3 regions of the Roseateles sp. GW821-FHT03B02 genome follow, and region 1 is predicted to be linked to each of the others. Evidence: predicted binding sites of a transcription regulator. Region 1 holds the regulator's gene; each other region holds the start of a gene.
The links. Region 1 encodes sigma-54, which starts transcription at its own class of promoters, with help from an activator protein. Its sites were predicted from a motif close to TGGCANGNAANCTGCTTT; they were not measured.
Positions count from the first base shown of each region.

Region 2: the regulator sigma-54 is predicted to act here: its motif matches at 5,079-5,096, upstream of glnA (type I glutamate--ammonia ligase).
Region 3: the regulator sigma-54 is predicted to act here: its motif matches at 5,057-5,074, upstream of AC07VX_RS23690 (pilin).

Region 1 covers NZ_JBWKUV010000001.1:1,018,640-1,025,163, forward strand. The annotation lists gene AC07VX_RS04510 (SPOR domain-containing protein) at 1-2, shown strand, start outside; gene AC07VX_RS04515 (thiol:disulfide interchange protein DsbA/DsbL) at 34-696, shown strand; gene AC07VX_RS04520 (thiol:disulfide interchange protein DsbA/DsbL) at 693-1,349, shown strand; gene lptA (lipopolysaccharide transport periplasmic protein LptA) at 1,435-2,055, shown strand; gene lptB (LPS export ABC transporter ATP-binding protein) at 2,055-2,831, shown strand; gene AC07VX_RS04535 (RNA polymerase factor sigma-54) at 2,846-4,345, shown strand; gene AC07VX_RS04540 (AraC family transcriptional regulator) at 4,352-5,185, opposite strand; gene AC07VX_RS04545 (alpha/beta fold hydrolase) at 5,296-6,225, shown strand; gene AC07VX_RS04550 (alpha/beta hydrolase) at 6,260-6,524, opposite strand, start outside.
Region 2 covers NZ_JBWKUV010000008.1:30,019-36,542, forward strand. The annotation lists gene AC07VX_RS19865 (TIGR00266 family protein) at 1-539, shown strand, start outside; gene AC07VX_RS19870 (YncE family protein) at 645-1,631, shown strand; gene AC07VX_RS19875 (polysaccharide deacetylase family protein) at 1,628-2,404, shown strand; gene AC07VX_RS19880 (sterol desaturase family protein) at 2,401-3,378, shown strand; gene AC07VX_RS19885 (EI24 domain-containing protein) at 3,378-4,211, shown strand; gene AC07VX_RS19890 (competence/damage-inducible protein A) at 4,218-5,009, shown strand; gene glnA (type I glutamate--ammonia ligase) at 5,174-6,524, shown strand, end outside.
Region 3 covers NZ_JBWKUV010000010.1:191,539-198,062, reverse strand. The annotation lists gene AC07VX_RS23710 (NAD(P)/FAD-dependent oxidoreductase) at 1-1,506, opposite strand, end outside; gene AC07VX_RS23705 (GtrA family protein) at 1,503-1,961, opposite strand; gene AC07VX_RS23700 (hypothetical protein) at 1,958-3,841, opposite strand; gene AC07VX_RS23695 (pilin) at 3,953-4,408, opposite strand; gene AC07VX_RS23690 (pilin) at 4,556-5,011, opposite strand; gene AC07VX_RS23685 (MBL fold metallo-hydrolase) at 5,250-6,035, opposite strand; gene AC07VX_RS23680 (FHA domain-containing protein) at 6,311-6,524, opposite strand, start outside.

The DNA.
Region 1 (6,524 bases):
GACCGCATTACCGTCTGAAGGATGACTGCCGCCATGAAGCGCCGCGATTTCTCTGCCCTGCTCGCCTCCGCTCCCCTTGCCGGCGCTGCCGGCAACGCCCTCGCCCAGGGCGGCCCTGTCGAGGGCCGCCACTACGCGGTGCTCAACCCGGCGCTGCCGACGACACCCGGCAAGATCGAGGTCGTCGAGTTCTTCTGGTACGGCTGTCCGCACTGCTATGCCTTCGAGCCCGCCATCGAGGCCTGGGTCAAGCAGTTGCCGGCCGACGTGGCCTTCCGCAAGGTGCACGTGGCCTTCCGTGCCAACGTCAAGATCCACCAGCGCATGTTCTATGCGCTGGAAGCCCTGGGCAAGGAAGCCGCGACCCGCCAGGCCATCTTCAATGCCATGCACCAGCAAGGCCAGGCCCTGGACGACGCCAAGAGCCAGGCCAAGTTCCTCGGCCCGCTGGGCATCGACCCGGTCAAGTACCAGGAGGCCTACAACTCCTTCGGCGTGGTCACCAAATGCCAGCAGGCCGAGAAGCTGTCCGAGGCCTACCGCATCGACGGCGTGCCCAGCATTGGCATCGCCGGCCGCTTCCTGACCTCGCCCAGCCAGGCAGGCGCCGGCCAGCGCCTGCCCGAGCTGGAGCTGGGCGCGAAGGCGCTTCAGATCACCGACTTCCTGATCCAGCGCGCGCGCAACAAGGCATGAACCGCCGCGACGCCACGGCGGCGCTGATCGCAGCCGGCTTCGGCACCGCGGCCCTGGCCCAGGGCGGCCCGGTCGAAGGCCGGCACTACGCCCGCCTGGGCCAGACGCTGGCCGGCGCGCCGGGCAAGATCGACGTCGTCGAGTTCTTCTTCTACAAGTGCCCGCACTGCAACGCCTTCGACCCGCTGCTGGAGGCCTGGGTGCACCGGCTGCCGGCCGACGTGAGCTTTCGCCGCGTGCCGGTGGGCCAGCAGCTGATGCTCAAGCTGCACCAGCGCATGTTCTACGCGCTGGAGGCCATGGGCGCGCTGAGTCCGCAGGTGCACAGCGGCATCTTCAATGCCTTCCACCGCGCCGGCGTCGAAGCCAATGACGAGGCCGGCGTCGTCGCCCTCGTCGGCCAGCTGGGCGTGGACACGACGAAGTTCAGGCAGGCCTTCGGCTCCTTCGGCGTGCAGACCAAGATGGCGCAGGGCCTGAAGCTCGCCGAGGCCGCCGGTGTGGACACGGTACCCGCCCTCGTGGTGGGCGGACGCTGGCGCACCGGTCCCGGCATGGCCGGCACGCCGGGCCAGAGCGAGGCCGCACAAGGCCAGCAAGCGCTGGCCGTGGCGGACTTTCTTGTCAAGCAGGCCCGCGGCGGCAAGGGCTGACGCGCTTTTCCTGACACGCTTGCCGCTCCGGAAAGGCTGATGACGGCAGCAGGCCCCTAGAATGGCCTGCAACTTCCGTGCCGCCATGCATCGCCACCTGATCCCGCTCGCCCCCGTGCTCGCCCTGGCGCTCGCTCTGCCTGCCGCGCAGGCAGAGAAGGCCGACCGGCTCAAGCCCATGGTCTTCACGGCCGAGAAGCAGGGCCGGCTGGACGGCGTGAACCAGCGCACCGAGCTGGTGGGCAACGTCATCATCACCAAGGGCAGCCTGTTGCTGCGCGCCGAGAAGGTGGACGTGCGCGAGACGCGCGACGGCTACCACCAGGCCTTTGCCAGCGGCATGGCCGGCCAGCCGGTCAGCTTCCGCCAGGCGCGCGACGTGCCCGGCGAGGCCATCGACGGGGTCGCCGACCAGCTCGAATACGACACCAAGAGCGAGACCGTGCGCTTCATCGGCAACGCCACCGTGCGCCGCCTGCGCGGCACGGCCGTGGCCGAGGAAGTGACGGGTGCCGTCATCGTCTACGACAGCCGCACCGAGGTCTTCACGCTGGAGGGCGGCAGCGCCTCGCCCAACCCCAACGGCCGCACCCGCATCGTCATGATGCCGCGCGTGCAGCCGGGCGATGAGGCGGCCTCCGCGCCGGCCGCCGCGCCCCTGCCGCTGAAGCCGTCGACGACGCTGCAGCCGGGCAAGCCTTCGTGATGGCCGACGCTTCCGTGAGCGCCCCGGCGGCCTGCGGCAGCCGCCTCGAAGCCGAGGGCCTGGCCAAGAGCTACGGCGTGCGCCGCGTCGTCAAGGACGTGCATGTGCGCGTGGACTGCGGCGAAGTCGTCGGCCTGCTCGGCCCCAACGGCGCCGGCAAGACGACGAGCTTCTACATGATCGTGGGCCTGGTGCGCTCGGACGCCGGCGTCATCCGCATCGACGGCGCCGAGGTGCAGCGCCTGCCCATCCACTCGCGCGCCCGCCTGGGCCTGAGCTATCTGCCGCAGGAAGCCTCCATCTTCCGCAAGCTGACCGTCGAGCAGAACATCCGCGCCGTGCTGGAGCTGCAGCAGGACGACGACGGCCGCAGCCTCTCGAAGGGACGCATCGACGAGCTGCTGAACGGCCTGCTGCACGACCTCTCCATCGAGGGCCTGCGCGACAGTCCTGCGCCTGCGCTGTCCGGCGGCGAGCGCCGCCGCGTGGAGATCGCCCGGGCCCTGGCCACGCAGCCGCGCTTCATCCTGCTGGACGAGCCCTTCGCCGGCGTCGACCCCATCGCGGTGCTGGAGATCCAGCGCATCATCGGCTTCCTGAAGAGCCGCGGCATCGGCGTGCTGATCACGGACCACAACGTCCGCGAGACGCTGGGCATCTGCGACCGCGCCTACATCATCAGCGAGGGCGCCGTGCTGGCCGAAGGCACGCCGGACGAGATCGTGGCCAACGCGGACGTGCGCAAGGTCTATCTCGGCGAACACTTCCGGATGTAGCGGAAGCCGGCGCGATGAAACAGACGCTCCAGGTTCGCCTGAGTCAGCATCTCGCGCTGACGCCCCAGCTGCAGCAATCCATCCGTCTGTTGCAGCTCTCCACGCTGGAGCTGCACCAGGAAGTCGAGCAGATGCTGGCGACCAACCCGTTGCTCGAAACGGAGGAGGAGTTCACCGTCAGCACCCCCGAGCTGGCCGCCAACGCGCCGGCCGAGGCCGGCAGCAACGACACCGCCACCGACGGCGGCGAGGCCGAGGCGCCGGAGCTCAGCGGCGAAGACTTCGGCGGCACGGAGCGCGAGGACTGGGAGAACGGCACCGAACGCGACGACTTCGACGGCATCCGTGAGCTGCCCGCCAGCAGCGGCAGCGGCAGCGGCAGCGGCGAGGACGACGGCGAGCGCGAGAGCCAGGAGTCGGCAGAAGCCACGCTGGCCGAGCACCTCGCCCAGCAACTGGCCGGCCACCACCTGTCGGCCGAGGACCGCGCCGTCATGCAGGTGCTCATCGAGTCGCTGAACGAGGACGGCTACCTCGAAGACACGCTGGAGGAGATCGCCGCCGCGTTCGCCGAGGACGACGAGGAGCGCGAGGAATTGCTGGACCGGCTGCGCTTCGCGCTGCACCTGCTGCAGAGCCTGGAGCCCGCCGGCATCGGTGCGCACGACCTGTCCGAGTGCCTGGCGCTGCAGCTGCGCGCCCAGCCCAAGAGTCCGGCCCAGGTCATCGCCATGCTGATCTGCAAGCGCCACCTGGAGCTGCTGGCCCGGCGCGACATGCGGCGGCTGATGGCCGAGACCGGCGCCGACGAGGCGCTGCTGCGCGAGGCGCAGGCGCTGATCACCCAGCTCGAACCCAAGCCCGGCCGGCGCTTCGCGCAGGGCGCGGCGGCGGCCATCGTGCCCGACGTCATCGTGCGCAAGGTGGGCCGCGAGTTCCGCGTCATGCTCAACCCCGAGGTGGCACCCAAGCTGCGCATCAACGAGCTCTACGCCAACGCGCTGCGCGCCACGCGCGGCGGCATCAGCAACTCGCCGCTGGGCGGCCAGCTGCAGGAGGCACGCTGGTTCATCAAGAACATCCAGCAGCGCTTTGACACCATCCTGCGCGTCAGCCAGGCCATCGTGGAGCGCCAGCGCGGCTTCTTCACGCATGGCGAGCTGGCCATGAAGCCGCTGGTGCTGCGCGAGATCGCCGACGAGCTGGGTCTGCACGAATCCACCATCTCGCGCGTGACGACGGCCAAGTACATGGCCACGAGCTGGGGCACCTTCGAGCTGAAGTATTTCTTCGGCTCGGGGCTGAGCACCGAGGCCGGCGGCGAGGCCTCCAGCACGGCGGTGCGTGCGCTCATCAAGCAGTTCGTCGCGGCCGAGGACATCAAGAAGCCGTTGTCCGACAGCGCGCTTGCGGCCATGCTGGAAGAGCAAGGCATCCAGTGCGCGCGGCGCACGGTGGCCAAGTACCGCGAGGCGATGAAGATCGCGCCGGCGAATCTGCGCAAGGCGCTGTAGGGCGCCTCAAGCCAGGACCACCTCCGCCTTGCGCCATTCCCGCGGCGACAGCCCCGTGTGCGCACGGAAGGCGCGCGACAGCGCAGCCTCGCCGCCATAGCCCACCTCCGCGGCGATGTGCTTGAGCGCCCGCCCCTCGCGCAGCGCCTTCTGCGCCAGGCCGATGCGCCAGCGCTGCAGGTAGACGCCGGGCGTGCAGCCCACCACGTCGCGAAAGCTGTTGGCGAACACCGTGCGCGACATGCCTGCCGCCGCCGCCAGTTCCTCCAGCGGCCAGTCACGCCGAGGCGCATCGTGCATCGCCACAAGCGCGCCGCGCAGCTTGGGATGGGACAGCCCGGCCAGCATGCCCGATTCGACCCGCCCCTGGGCCATCAGCTCGCGGATGACCCAGATCATCAGCACCTCGAACAGCCGGTTCAGCATCAGCTGGCGCCCGCAGTGGGTGGCCTCGGCCTCGGCGAACAGCTGGGCCAGCACCGGCCCGCAGCTGGGCACCGTGGACAGGGGCAGGCAGATCCAGGCCGGCAGCGCCGCCGCGATGGGATGGCTGGCGCCGCCCTCGAACGCCATGTGGGCGCACAGGAACTGCGCGCCGCAGCTCGGGTCCGTCACGAAGCGGTGCGACAGCGGACGCGGGTAGAGCAGCAGGCTGGGCTCCGCGATGCGCAGCGGCTCGGCGCTGCCATGGTGGACCTCGACGCCACCCTCGCGGATCAGATGCAGCTGACCACGCCCCGCCTGGGGCTCCAGACTGTTGACACCGCACAGCGGGCCAACCTGGAAGGTTTCGGCCCGCACGGCGAAGTGAGCAAAGAGAGCGGCAAGTCGATCGGCCACGATCAGTACGGATTGCAAAGTTAAACGTACTTTACGGCATATCAGGTACGGGGCAGGCCGGCACAGTTCGTCCTGTCGCAAGACAGCCCCGTCACCCCAGGAGTTCCAACATGAACGCTCTCGCCCGCATCGCCCTCGCCGCAGCCATCGCCCTCGGGGGCATGGCCGTCCAGACCACGGCCTCGGCCGCCCCGGCCGCCGTCGTCGCCAGCCCCTTCGTCGCCGCCAGCGACGGCACGCCGCTGTACGTGAAGGACTGGGGCCCCAAGGACGGCCCGGTCGTCGTCTTCAGCCATGGCTGGCCGCTGAACGCGGACAGTTGGGAGTCGCAGATGCAGTTCCTGGCCGAGCGCGGCTACCGCGTCATCGCCCATGACCGCCGCGGCCACGGTCGCTCGGGCCAGCCCTGGACCGGCAACAACATGGATCAGTACGCCGACGACCTCGGCGCCGTGCTGGCGGCGCTGGACGTGAAGCACGCCACTCTCGTGGGCTTCTCCACCGGCGGCGGCGAGGTGGCCCGCTACATCGGCCGGCACGGCACGGCACGGGTTGCCAAGGTCGTGCTGGTGAGTGCCGTGACGCCCATCATGGGCCAGACGCCCACCCACCCCGAGGGCGTGCCCGCGGCCGTCTTCGACGGCCTGCGCAAGGCGTCGCTCGACAACCGCGCGCAGCTCTACAAGGACATCGCCAGCGGCCCCTTCTTCGGCTTCAACCGCCCGGGTGCCAAGCCCTCCAGCGGCCTCGTGGACAGCTTCTTCGCCCAGGGCATGCAGGCCGGCGCCAAGGCGACCTACGACAGCATCGACGCCTTCTTCCATTCGGACTTCCGTGACGACCTGAAGAAGTTCAACGTGCCGACGCTGGTCATCCACGGCGCCGATGACCAGGTCGTCCCCATCGAGACCACCGGCCGCGCCACGGCCAGGCTGGTCAAGGGTGCGCGCCTGATCGAGTACGCCGGCGGCCCGCACGGCATCACCGACACGCACAAGGACCGCCTCAACCAGGACCTGCTGGACTTCGTGCGCCAGTAAGCGCGTGGAGGCCGCCGGCTGCTGCCGGCGGCCCTCAGTCCGTCGATGGGCCCTTCTCCGGTGCCAGCGGCTCGAAGACAAAGCGCATGCCGCGCGAGTAGCTCTCGGCCTTGGTGCCGGCATGCCGCTCACCATCGATGGTGCGGTTCTGGAACACGAGCTCCGGATGTTTCAACTCCGGCAGCAGCGCCTGGTAACGCCTGATGCCGGCCAGGAAGCCGGGCCACTCGTATTCGGCCCCCGTCACATAAAGCCGCGCCTTGATGGGCTTGCCGGTGGCGGCATAGGCCCTGGCTTGG
Region 2 (6,524 bases), on a different contig from region 1:
TCGCTGCGCCCTATCCCGGCAAGATCATCCCGATGGATCTGCGCGCACTGGGCGGCACGCTGATCTGCCAGAAGGACGCCTTTCTGTGCGCGGCGCGCGGCGTGAGCCTGGGCATCGCCTTCCAGCAGAAGCTGTCCACCGGTTTCTTCGGCGGCGAGGGCTTCATCATGGAAAAGCTCGACGGCGACGGCATGGCCTTCGTGCATGCCGGCGGCACCATCGTGCGCCGCAGCCTGCAGCCCGGGCAGACGCTGCTGGTCGACACCGGCTGCGTGGTGGCCTATACGCCCGACGTGAACTTCGAGATCCAGTACGTCGGCAAGATCAAGACGGCACTGTTTGGCGGCGAAGGGCTCTTCCTGGCCAAGCTGACCGGCCCGGGCGAGGTCTGGCTGCAGAGCCTGCCGTTCTCGCGCCTGGCCTCGCGCATCTTCGCGGCGGCGCCGCAAATGGGCGGGCACAAGGAGGAGGGCTCGGTGCTGGGCGGCTTTGCCGGCGGCGGCCTGCTGGGCGGGCTGCTGGGTGGAGATGACGAGTAAGTCGGGCGGGGTTTGACCTGGGACAGGGCCGGCGCAGGCCGGCCGTTTAAACTTCTGTGGGTAGAGGGCGGCAACGGGCCGCCCTTTTTACTTGGAGTGCTTGGGATGTTGCGCAGTTGGGCATGGGCCTTGGGATTGGTGGCAACTCTGGGGGCGCAGGCCCAGCCGGCGCGCCCGCCGATCTTCGTGCTGAACTCGCTGGACGCGGACATCTCCGTCATCGACCCCGTCAGCTTCAGCGTCGTCAAGCGCTTCCCGACCGGCAAGGAGCCACACCACCTCTACCTGTCGCCCGACGAGAAATCCCTCATCGTCGCCAACGCGCTGGGCGACTCGCTGACCTTCATCGACCCGCGCACGGCCGAGGTGCAGCGCGTGGTGCGCGGCATCTCTGACCCCTACCACCTGCGCTTCTCGCCGGACATGAAGTGGTTCATCACCGCCTCCAACCGGCTGGACCGCGTGGACCTCTACCGCTGGCAGGGCAGCACGGCCCAGGAGCCGCTGCAGCTCGTCAAGCGCATCTCGGCGCCCAAGACGCCCAGCCACCTGAACATCGACACCAGGAGCACCACGCTCTACGTCAGCCTGCAGGACAGCGACGAGTTGCTGGCCATCGACCTGGCCACGCAGGCCATCAAGTGGAAGCAGCCGGTCGGCAAGATGCCGGCCGACATCTACCTGTCGCCGGACGACAAGTTCCTGCTCGTCGGCCTGACTGGCGACAAGTTCGTCGAGGTCTGGGACGTCAGCGGTGCCGCGCCCAAGCTGGCCAAGCGCATCCAGACCGGCGACGGCGCCCACTCCTTCCGTGCCTGGGGCGACAAGCGCCACGTGCTCGTCAGCAACCGCGCGGCCAACACCATCAGCAAGATCGACCTGACGAGCATGAGCGTCGTCGACCAGTTCCCCGGCCCGGCCGGCCCGGACGACATGGAGCTGCTGACCGACGGCAAGACCCTGCTCGTCACCTCGCGCTGGGCCGGCAAGCTCACGCAGATCGACACGACCACGCGCAAGGTCGTGCGCCAGGTGAAGGTGGGCAAGTCGCCGCACGGCATCTGGACGCTGGATCACCAACCGCGTCTATGAAGGCTTTCGCCCTGCTGCTGGCTGCCACGGCGGCCGCAGCCCAGCCGGCTTGCGACAAGCCGGTCTACCTCACCTTCGACACCGGCCACATGGGCGTCGCGCCGCTGATCGCCGAGACGCTCAAGCGCCATAACGCCCGCGCGACCTTCTTCCTCGCCAGCGAGCCCACCAAGACCGGCGGCACGACGCTGGATGACAGCTGGGCGCCCTGGTGGCGCGAGCGGGTGGCCGAGGGGCACGACTTCGGCGCCCACACCTGGGATCACGACGTCTTCCTGGAAGACCTGCCGGACGTCGATGGCAGGGTGACGCGCTTCAAGGTGCGTACCCAGGCCGGCGTCAACCCGCCCGTCGTGCGCGAGTTGAGCGCCGAGCAGTACTGCGCCAGCCTGAGGAAGGTCGGCGAGCGCTTCGTGGCGATGACGGGCCGGCCGCTGGCGCCGGTGTTCCGCGCGCCGGCCGGACGCACTTCCACGGCGCTGCTGAACGCGGCCAAGGCCTGCGGTTTCACGCACGTGGGTTGGAGCCGCGCGGGCTTCCTTGGCGACGAGCTGCCCAGCCAGACCTACCCGAACGCCCAGCTGCTGGAGAAGGCGCTGCGCGACGTCAGGCCCGGCGACATCCTGCTGGCCCACCTCGGCATCTGGGAGCGACAGGATCCCTGGGCGCCGGCGGTGCTGGAGCCCTTGATGACAGGGCTGGAGCAACGCGGCCTATGCTTCGCTCCGTTGCGCGAACATCCGCGCTTTGCCCCGCTGTTCAACAAGCCGTGATCGACTGGATTTCCAACGCCTTCGACAGCCTCCAGCTGGCCCTCTACGAGAGCCTGGTGCAGCCCGTGGTCTTCGGCCTGGGGCTTGGCAATCTGCTGGAGGACGCTTTCGATGCGACAGGCTGGCTGCTGTGGGGGCTGATCCAGATCGCCGTGCTGCTGCTGGGCATCGGCCTGCTGGAGCGCCGCTGGCCCGTGGAGCCGGTGACCGACCATGCCGCCGTGCGCACCGACGTGGTCTACACGCTGATCCATCGCCTGGGCTTGGTGCGGCTGACGATGTTCTTCAGCATCCAGCCGCTGTGGGACGGCATCGCCGGACAGCTGAGGATGGCCGGCATGCCCACCTGGCAGCTCGACGCCCTGTGGCCCGGCGTGACCGACATCGCCTGGGTGAGCTTCCTGCTCTACCTCGTCGTGTTCGACTTCGTGAACTACTGGCTGCACCGCGCCCAGCACCAGTTCAACTGGTGGTGGGCCCTGCACAGCCTGCACCACAGCCAGCGCCAGATGACGATGTGGAGCGACAACCGCGTGCATCTGCTGGACGACGTCCTCCTCGCCACCGCCTTCGCGCTGCTGGCGCGCTTCATCGGCGTCGAGCCGGGGCAGTTCGTCGCCATCACCGTCGTCACGCAGCTGCACGAGAGCCTGCAGCACGCGAACGCGCGCATCAGCTTCGGCCGCATCGGCGAGCGGCTGCTGATCAGCCCGCGATTCCATCGCCTGCATCACAGCATCGGCATCGGCCACGAATCCGGCGGCCGCGGCACGCTGGGCGGGCACAACTTCGGCGTCCTGCTGCCGCTGTGGGACATGCTGTTCCGCACGGCCAGCTTCGAGAACCGCTTCGACGCCACCGGCGTGCGCGACCAACTTCCCGAGGAAGGCGGCCGCGACTATGGACGAGGTTTCTGGCGCCAGCAATGGCTGGGGCTGACGCGGCTGGCCACCTCGTTGCGGAAGCCCGCCTGATGCAAGGCCTCGTCGATTCCTTCTGGCGCGCCGCCGCCTACTGCCTGCACCCGCGTGTCATCGCGCTGTCGCTGCTGCCGCTGGCCATCGCGGGCGTGCTGGTGTTCGGCTTCATGTTCTTCTTCTGGGAAGGCGCCATCGCCGCGGTGCGCGCCACGCTGGAGAGCTGGCGCCTCATCGAGAGCCTGCTGCAGTGGCTGGACGCGATGGGCCTGCAGGCCTTTCGCAGTGCGCTGGCGGCCATGGTCGTGCTGGCGGCGGTGCTGCCCGTCGTGCTGCTGCTGAGCCTGCTGCTCGTCGCGCTGTGCATGACGCCGGCCATCGTCGGCCTGGTTGCGCAACGACGCTTTCCGCTGCTGGAGAAGAAGCGCGGAGGCACGCTGCTGCAGAGCGCGGCGGCGTCGCTGGGCGCCACGCTGCTGGCCCTGGTGCTCATCGTGCTGTCCATGCCGCTGTGGCTGATCCCGCCGCTGGTCATGGTGCTGCCGCCGCTGATCTGGGGCTGGCTCACCTACCGCGTGTTCGGCTTCGACGTGCTGGCCGAACATGCCTCGGCCGACGAGCGCCGCGTGCTGCTGAAGGAGCATCGCATCCCGATGCTGACGATGGGTGTCATCTGCGGCTACCTCGGTGCCGTGCCGTCGCTGATCTGGGCTGTCTCCGGCGTGACCGGCGTCATCTTCGCCCCCTTCGTTGTGCTGGTGGCGATCTGGCTGTACACCCTGGTGTTCGCCTTCTCCACGGCCTGGTTCGCGCACTACGCGCTGGCCGCGCTGCAGGCTTGGCGAGCCGCGGAACCGGTGGCCGAATCCGCCGTCCTCATCGAGAGCTGACCACCGATGCGCGTTGGGCTTTTCATCATCGGCGACGAGATCCTGTCCGGCAAACGCCAGGACTCGCACCTGGCCAAGTTCATCGAGCTGCTGTCCGAGCGCGGCATGCAGCTGGCCTGGGCGCAGTACCTGGGCGACGACCGCGAACTGCTGAGCGCCAAGCTGCGCGAGGCCTTCGAGAGCGGCGACCTCGTCGTCAGCTGCGGCGGCATCGGCGCCACGCCCGACGACCACACGCGCCAGGCCGCCGCCGCGGCGCTGGACCGCCCGCTGGCCCTGCACCCCGAGGCGCGCGAGCTGATCTGGCAGCGCATCCAGCAGATGGCCGCGGAGCAGGGCAGGACCGTGACGGCGGATGAGCCCGACAGCCTGCGCCGCTTCGAGATGGGTGTCTTCCCCGAAGGGGCGGGCATCATCCCCAACCCCTTCAACAAGATCCCCGGTTTCTTCGTCGGCAAGGTTCACTTCGTGCCGGGCTTCCCCGTCATGGCCCATCCGATGATGGCCTGGGTGCTGGATCGCCATCCGCAACTGCACCGCAAGCTGGGCGTCGTCGAGCGTTCGCTGATCGTGCAGGGCGCGATGGAAGCCAGCCTGACGCCTCTGATGGAGGCTGTGGAAGCCGGCTTCCCCGGCATCAAGGTCTTCAGCCTGCCGAGCGTCGATCACCCGCAATGGGGGCGGTGCATCGAGCTGGGCGTGAAAGGCGAGGCCGACAGCCTTGTTGCCGCCTATGACGCCCTCAAACAGGGCGTGATCCATTTTGGTGCATCGATCAGCACTGAGCTGGTGCGATAGTTCTCGCACCCTGATCGGCGCCGTCACATAATGCCCGGCACCGCCGGGGGCAACCCATGTCGGTGCATCTGGCATGCAAACTGCTTTGAATTCCCCCGTGGCCGCTGGCGCGCGTGTGCTGGCGGCGGCAAACCACCCCTGACCGATCCCGCTAGGAGCTTTTGATGGCCAAGACCGTCGCCGACGTGATGAACATGGTGAAGGAGAACGAAGTCAAGTTCGTCGACTTCCGCTTCACCGATACCCGTGGCAAGGAGCAGCACACGACCGTGCCCGTCTCCCACTTTGACGAAGACAAGTTCGCTTCGGGTCACGCCTTCGACGGCTCCTCGATCGCCGGCTGGAAGGGCATCGAAGCCTCCGACATGCTGCTGATGCCGGACCCGAACACGGCCAACATCGACCCCTTCTTCGAAGAGCCGACGCTGATCCTGTCCTGCGACGTCGTCGACCCCGCCGACGGCAAGGCCTACGAGCGCGATCCCCGCTCGCTGGCCAAGCGTGCCGAGGCCTACCTGAAGGCCTCAGGCCTGGGCGACACCGCCTACTTCGGCCCGGAACCCGAGTTCTTTATCTTCGACAGCGTGCGCTGGGGCAACGAAATGTCCGGCTCGTTCTTCAAGATCGAGTCCGAAGAAGGTGCCTGGAACTCCTCCAAGGAATACGAGCACGGCAACAGCGGCTACCGTCCCACCGTCAAGGGCGGCTACTTCCCTGTGCCCCCGGTCGACAGCGGCCAGGACATGCGCTCGGAGATGTGCTTGATCCTCGAACAGATGGGCATCCCGGTCGAAGTGCATCACCACGAAGTGGCGAACGCCGGCCAGATGGAAATCGGCACCAAGTTCAGCTCGCTGGTCCAGCGTGCCGACTGGCTGCAACTGCAGAAGTACATCATCGTGAACGTCGCCCATGCCTACGGCAAGACGGCCACGTTCATGCCCAAGCCCCTGGTGGGCGACAACGGCAGCGGCATGCACGTTCACCAGTCCGTCTGGAAGGACGGCAAGAACCTGTTCGCCGGTGACGGCTACGCTGGCCTGAGCGAATTCGCGCTGTACTACATCGGCGGCATCATCAAGCACGCCCGCGCGCTGAACGCCATCACCAACCCCGGCACCAACAGCTACAAGCGCCTGGTTCCCGGCTTCGAAGCCCCGGTCAAGCTGGCTTACTCGGCCAAGAACCGCTCGGCCTCGATCCGCATCCCCTACGTCAGCAACCCCAAGGGCCGCCGCATCGAAGCGCGCTTCCCGGATCCTTCCGCTAACCCCTACCTGGCCTTCAGCGCGCTGCTGATGGCCGGCCTGGACGGCGTGGAGAACAAGATCCACCCGGGCGAAGCCGCCACCAAGGACCTGTACCACCTGCCGCCCGAGGAAGACGCGAAGATCCCGACCGTCTGCCACAGCCTCGACCAGGCCCTGGAGTATCTGGACAAGGACCGCGCCTTCCTGACCAAGGGCGGCGTGTTCACCGACAGCTACATCGACGCCTACATCGACCTGAAGATGC
Region 3 (6,524 bases), on a different contig from region 1:
GCCGCCGTTCATGATGGCCTGCGCGGCCAGGCGCGCGGACAGCATGGAGTGGTCCTGGTTGTTGTAGCGGTGCATGCCGTTGCGGCCGCACAGGTAGAGGTTGTCCAGGCCGTCCAGCCAGGTGCGCAGTTCGTCGAAGCGCTGGAAGGCCGCGCCGAAGTAGCCGGGATAGGCCTTGGGCTGGCGCAGCACGGTGGCGTCGAGCAGCTCGGTCTCGTCGGCCAGGCCCAGTTGCTGCATCTCGCGCACGGCCAGCGCCTTCAGCGCGTCCTCGCTCATGGCCCACAGCGCGTCGTCGTCGCGGGCGAAGAACTCCAGGCCGAGCCAGACCGTGTCGGGGTCGGCCACCATGTAGGGGCTCCAGTTGTTGAAGACCTGCACGCGGCCGACCTTGACGCCGGGTTCCTGGATGTAGATCCAGTTGTCGCTCACGTGGCGGGCCTTGCCGGCGACCTTGGCGCTCATGCGGCGGTAGAGCAGGCCGACGGTGATGAAGTCGCGGTATTCGAGGCCGGACGCGATGGCCAGGGCCGGTGCGTCGGCCGCGGGGCGCAGGGCCTGGGCGAGCTCGCGGATGGGCATGGTCGAGACGACGGCGCCGGCGTCGAAGGCCAGCCGCTGGCCGACCTCGTCGCGTGCCAGCACGCGCGTCACGCGCCGGTCCTCGCGGTGGATCTCGTCCACGCTCAGGCCGCGCAGCAGCTGCCCGCCCAGGCGCTCGAACTCGCGCGCCGCGGTTTCCCACATCTGGCCGGGGCCGTACTTGGGGTAGAGGAAGCTCTCAATCAGCGAGGTGTGCTGGGTGTCGGTGCTGCCGGTGACGATCTTCTTCAGCGCCTGCTTCGCGGCGCTGCCGATGGACAGGCTCTTGATGCGCTGCGCGCCCCAGTCGGCGCTGATGTCGCGGCAGGGCACGCCCCAGACCTTCTCGGTGTAGTCCTTGAAGAACTGCAGATAGAGCTGGCGGCCGAAGCGGTTGATGAAGAAATCTTCCAACGTCTGCTCGGGCTTGATGGGCCGGGCCGCGGCGGCCATGTAGCTGCCGGCGAACTGCAGGCAGCGCGCGAGGCCCATGTTGCGCACCAGGTCCAGGCCGGGCTTGAGCGGGTAGTCGAAGAAGTTGCCGCCGAAATAGATGCGCGACTGGCGGCTGCGGATCAGCATCACCTCGTCGTCCGCCTCGCTGGCCGTGGCCGCGTGGCTGCCGAGCAGGCGCTGCTGGCCCTGGTAGGCCAGGCGAGTGTCGCTGCTGCCGCCCGCGGGCCTGGCGACCGGCAGCACGCCGCGCCACCAGTCCATGACCCAGTCGGACTTGGAGAAGAAGCGGTGGCCGCCGATGTCGATGCGGTTGCCCTTGTAGTTGACCGTCTTGGAGATGCCGCCGATGGCGTCGGTGGCCTCCAGGATCGTCACCTGCGGGTAGCCCGCGCGCAGCAGCTCCAGGCCGGCGGTGAGGCCGGCGGGGCCGGCGCCGATGATCAGGGCGGAAGGGGAGGTGGTGGTCATCGGGGCATCGGGCGCGAGAACAGCAGCAGCTTGCGCAGCGTGAAGTTGAAGGCGAAAACGCCCACGGCGGTCAGCAGCTTGGCCGGCACGGGCGACCACTGGTGCCGGCTCACCAGCCACCAGAGGCTGGCCTGTGTCAGCAGCAGGCCCAGCAGGCCGATCAGGGCGAAGGCAGCGAATTCTGCGCGGCGGTCGCGCAGGCGGTGCTGGTGGAAGACCCAGATCACGCTGCCCGCATAGGCGACCGTCAGGCCGACGGCGAAACCGAGGGCAATGGCGATGGCCAGCGGTGCCCCGGACCGGTAGGCCAGGGCATAGGCGGCGGTGTCGGCCGCCAGCGCCACGGCACTGGTGACACCGTATCGCCAGCCCTCGCGCCAGACCGCAAGCAGCCGCGCCGGCAGCGGTGGGCGGCCGGCGGGGGAGGGCGTGGCGGAGGCGGTGAGCGGCGTCATGGCGCGGCGTTCCCGGTGGCGGCGGGCGGCTGGAACTGCCGGCAAGCGTAGAGGGAGAAGCGCGACGCCCCCGTCGTCAGGACGGACAGGGGCGGTACGGGCAGGGGCGTGCCGAAGACCATGAAGTCCGGGTGCACGGCCTGTCCGCAGAGCTCGGCGATCAGCTCCATGCGCGGCGTGGCGCAGGCGGCCAGGGCCTCCCGGGCTCCACCCAGGGCTGCGCCCATCTCGCACTGCTCGCGGGCCTCGTCGATGTGCCGGTAGGCCTGGCGCAGCGGGGCGAGGGTCTGGGCCGTCGTGCGGCTGAACAGCATGCCTGCGCTCTGCAGCCGCGAGAAGTGGCTGGCGCGGCCCAGCAGGGCCCAGACCGCGCCGAGGTTGTCCGGCCAGTACACCGTCGCGGCCGTGGGGATGAGGGCGGTGAACGGCGGGCGGGGCGGCGAGGCTTCGACGAGCGTCGAGAACTCGTCCCGGCGATCCCAGGCCGCGACCGCCAGGCACAGGCCGAGCCCGCCGGCCGCCAGGGCCGTGCGCCGGGCCCAGGCGCCGCGTGAGGCCAAGACCCATAGCAACGCGGCCATGGCGACGGCGAGCAGGGGCTCGGTGGCCACGCGCGCCGCGCGCGACACGAGGCCGGCGTGGGGCTGCAGCCACGCGATGCGCTGCAACTGCAGTGCCAGGTGTGCCCCGCTGTAGCCGAGGATGGCTAGCAGGCACAGGCCGAGCAGCAGGTGGAGCACGGCTCGCGACACCGTCACGCCGCGCCACGCCAGGGTCGCGCTGAGCAGCCCGCCCAGCAACAGCGGGCCGCCGTAGCCGGGGCTGGACTGGGCGTCCAGCAGCGCCAGCACGATGAAGGCCGCCGTCAGACGCCACATCCCCTGGCGCTGCCAGAACTTCCACAGCACGAAGGGGGCCAGCGCGACGGCCAGCAGATGGGTCAGCCACAGCACTCGCCAGGGCTGTATCTGCGTGACCAGCACGCTGTGCAGCAGCACCGTGCCGACGCAGCTCAGCATGAGCAGCAGGGCGGTGCTCGCCAGCACGGCCGCGACGAAGCGCCGGCGCCGCTCGCCCGGTGCGAACAAGGCCATCGCGCAGGCCAGCACGCCGGCGTCGGCCAGCACGCTCCACCAGTCGCGCAAGTCCCAGTTGGTCAGCAGGACCTGGCGGTTGACGCCCGCGACGAGCGACCACCAGGACGGGTCGTAGAACTGCAGCAGCCGGTCCATCGGCGGCACGCCCCAGGCCGCCGGCAGCAGCAGCGCGGGCAGCAGCGCCAGGGCCCACAACCAGCGTCTGTTCTCGCCGACGGCGAGCATCCAGGTCATGGCGATCGCGGGCAGGGTCATCAGCGGGTGCAGGGCCAGGGCCAGGATCTGCAGGGCCAGGGCCAGCCCCAGGCGGCCCTGCACGCCGACCATCAGGCTGACGAGCACGAGGGGCTCGGCCAGGCTGCGCGCGGTGAGGAAGGGCTCGGTGTAACTGAAGATGCGCATGCCGCCGTACAGCGGCGACAGCACGGCCACGGCCAGCAGGCCCCAGGGCGCCCAGGTCCGCAGACCGAGGCTGCGCAGCAGGGCGAGCACGGCAAGCGCCGTGCCGGCCAGCCCGAGCAGGAGCAGGGCCTGGTGGGTCGCGTTCAGCCCCCACAGTTCGTAGAGCGGGGCGATGAGGACGGAGTACAGCGAGAAGGCGTCCTGGGAGCCGCCGCTGAAGAAGGGGTCGGCCCGCAGGACCGGCACGCGGCCGCGCACGAGGGCCTGGCCGCTGTAGAGGATGCCGTCGTGCTGCAGGCCTTCATAGCCGCGGGCGAGCAGGTACAGGGCCGAGCCGACCAGACCGACCACCAGCGCAGGTGGTCTCGGGATTCGTTGCATTGCGGGGGAGGACAAGGGAACGAATTCTGCGTGACGGCGGCCCTCTGTCGCGTGCCGACGGCCAAGAAAAACAGGGGCCGAAGCCCCTGTTTTGCGGTCAGCGCTTGCAGATCAAGAGTAGGAGTTCTTCTCGATGGCCTGCTTCAGCACCGGCGCGGTGACGCTGGTGGAGATCGTCCAGTTGACGGCGGAGTTGCCGAGCGTGGGCGTGAAGGTGACCGTCTGGCCGCCCAGGTCGTTACCGACCTTGGAAGCAGCGGCGAAGGTCAGCGTGATGATGCCGGTGCTGGTGATGGTGGCGGAGGCGACTTCGTTGGTCGGGGTGAAGGTGGCGGCGCTCAGGATGCCGGCCTGGTTGCAGTTGGTCAGCGCGCCTTCTTCCTGGCCGCACAGGGCCACGGCGTTCTTGAAGGAGTCGATGGCAACGATGGCGTTGCCGACCTTGGCCTTGGCGGTGTAGTCCTTGTACTGCGGGATCGCGACCGCAGCCAGGATGCCGATGATGGCCACGACGATCATCAGTTCGATCAGGGTGAAGCCTTGTTGGGCGCGTGCTTTGAGATTCATATCAGGACTCCAGCAAGAGTGAATGGAAGTGAAGACGAACTTGGTGGATGCAGGTGCCGTGCCAGCTTTTTGCGCTCAGTTGGCCCGTACGCACCACAGCCTAAAAAAACAGGGGCCAGGGCCCCTGTCCATCGGGCGGTCAGCCGATCAGGAGTACGAGTTCTTCTCGATGGCCTGCTTCAGCACCGGGGCGGTGACGTTGGTCACAATCGTCCAGTTGACGGCGGAGTTGCCGAGCGTGGGCGTGAAGGTGATCGTCTTGCCACCCAGGTCGTTACCGACCTTGGAAGCGGCGGCGAAGGTCAGCGTGATGACGCCGGAGCCGGTGATGGTGGCGGAGGCGACTTCGTTGGTCGGGGTGAAGGTGGCGGCGCTCAGGATGCCGGCCTGGTTGCAGTTGGTCAGCGCGCCTTCTTCCTGGCCGCACAGGGCCACGGCGTTCTTGAAGGAGTCGATGGCGACGATGGCGTTGCCGGCCTTGGCCTTGGCGGTGTAGTCCTTGTACTGCGGGATCGCGACCGCAGCCAGGATGCCGATGATGGCCACGACGATCATCAGTTCGATCAGGGTGAAGCCTTGTTGGGCGCGTGCTTTCAGGTTCATGTCATTGCTCCGGCGAAAGTGAGTGGGAGGAGGGCTCACCCCCTGAATGCAGGGGGCGTGCCAGCCCTCCGAGCACGGTCGGCCCGTGCAAAAGCACACGAATCGGGATTCCAGATGGCGTCGGCTGACAAAAAACGTCACTTTGGGCTGACAGGTTCTGTCATGACGGCTCGTCGGGCCGAGAAACGTCAGGCGTAAAAAAGGCGCCTCGAAGGCGCCGGCGACGGGGTGGGCGGACTCAGAGCCGCATCTCCTGCCCCGCCTGCAGCGCGCTGATGCGATGCGGGCTGTTCAGGGCCTGCACGCCCTGCATGACGGCCTCGACCTCGCCCGGCTTGATGTGGGTGATGCGCACATCGACGCTGCCGGCCAGCTGGGTCAGTTCATGGCCCAGCTCACTTGGGCAGAGGTGCTGGCTGACATGTGCGACCTCGGCCTCGTCGTCGCTGAAGGCGGTCTCGATGACGAGGTGGGACAGGCGCAGGTCGGCCAGCCGGCGCCACAGGGCCGGGTTGGGGCCGGTGTCGCCGGTGAAGACCCAGTGGGCATGGCCGCCGGCAGGGCCGGCGTCCACGGCGAAGCCGACGGCAGGGACGGTGTGCACCGCCGGCAGCACCTCGATGGCGCGGCCGCCGAGGTTCAGGCGCTCGCCGATCTGGAAGGCATGCAGGGACAGCACCGGGGCCTTGGCCGTCGGCAGCGCGGTGAAGTCGGGCCAGATCACGCCGTTGAAGACATGCTGGCGCAGCGCCTGCAGCGTCTCGGGCAGCGCATGGACCTGGATGGGGGGGCGGCCGGCCGCGACGCGCAGGCGCAGCACGGCGTCGGCCAGCAGCGGGATGCCCAGCACGTGGTCCAGGTGGGAGTGGCTGAGCAGGATGTGGTCGATGGCCGCCAGGGCATCCAGCGGCAGGTCGCCCACGCCGGTGCCGGCGTCGATGAGGACATCGTCGTCGAGCAGGAAGGCGGTGGTCTTGTAGCCGGCGGCAATGGCGCCGGAGCAGCCCAGGACGCGGATGTTCATGCGGTGCGTGGCTCGGATTGAGGTGCCGCGCGTCGGGCGAGGCAGAGCCAAGAATGTACGCAGCCCCCGGCGCCGTATGACGGTCGGATTACCGACTTGGGGGCATCCGCTCCGTGAGGATGTCACAGCAGCCGCTAAGCCGGCTGCTCCCTCCGGCAACTCCCGCCGATCCAGCTCTGCCGGGCGGCCGGCATAGCCCCTTGAGAGGGCTGGAGCCGGACATCAGGAGCGCTGAGGACTCCCTGTTCCTGCCGAATGCCGCAGGGGGAGGTTCGTTACCCCTGGATGAACTGCATCTGCGTGCCGGCCAGCTCGATCAGGTCGCCGGTGCGCAATGCAATCGATTCGCCCGTCAGCGGGATGCCGTTGACGCTGGGGCGCTGGGCGCCCTCGACATGGGCGAAGACGTAGCCGGTGGGGCGCTTGGTGATGGAGGCGACCTGCACGCCGGGCTTGCCCAGCGTCGTGACGACCTTGGTCAGCGCCACC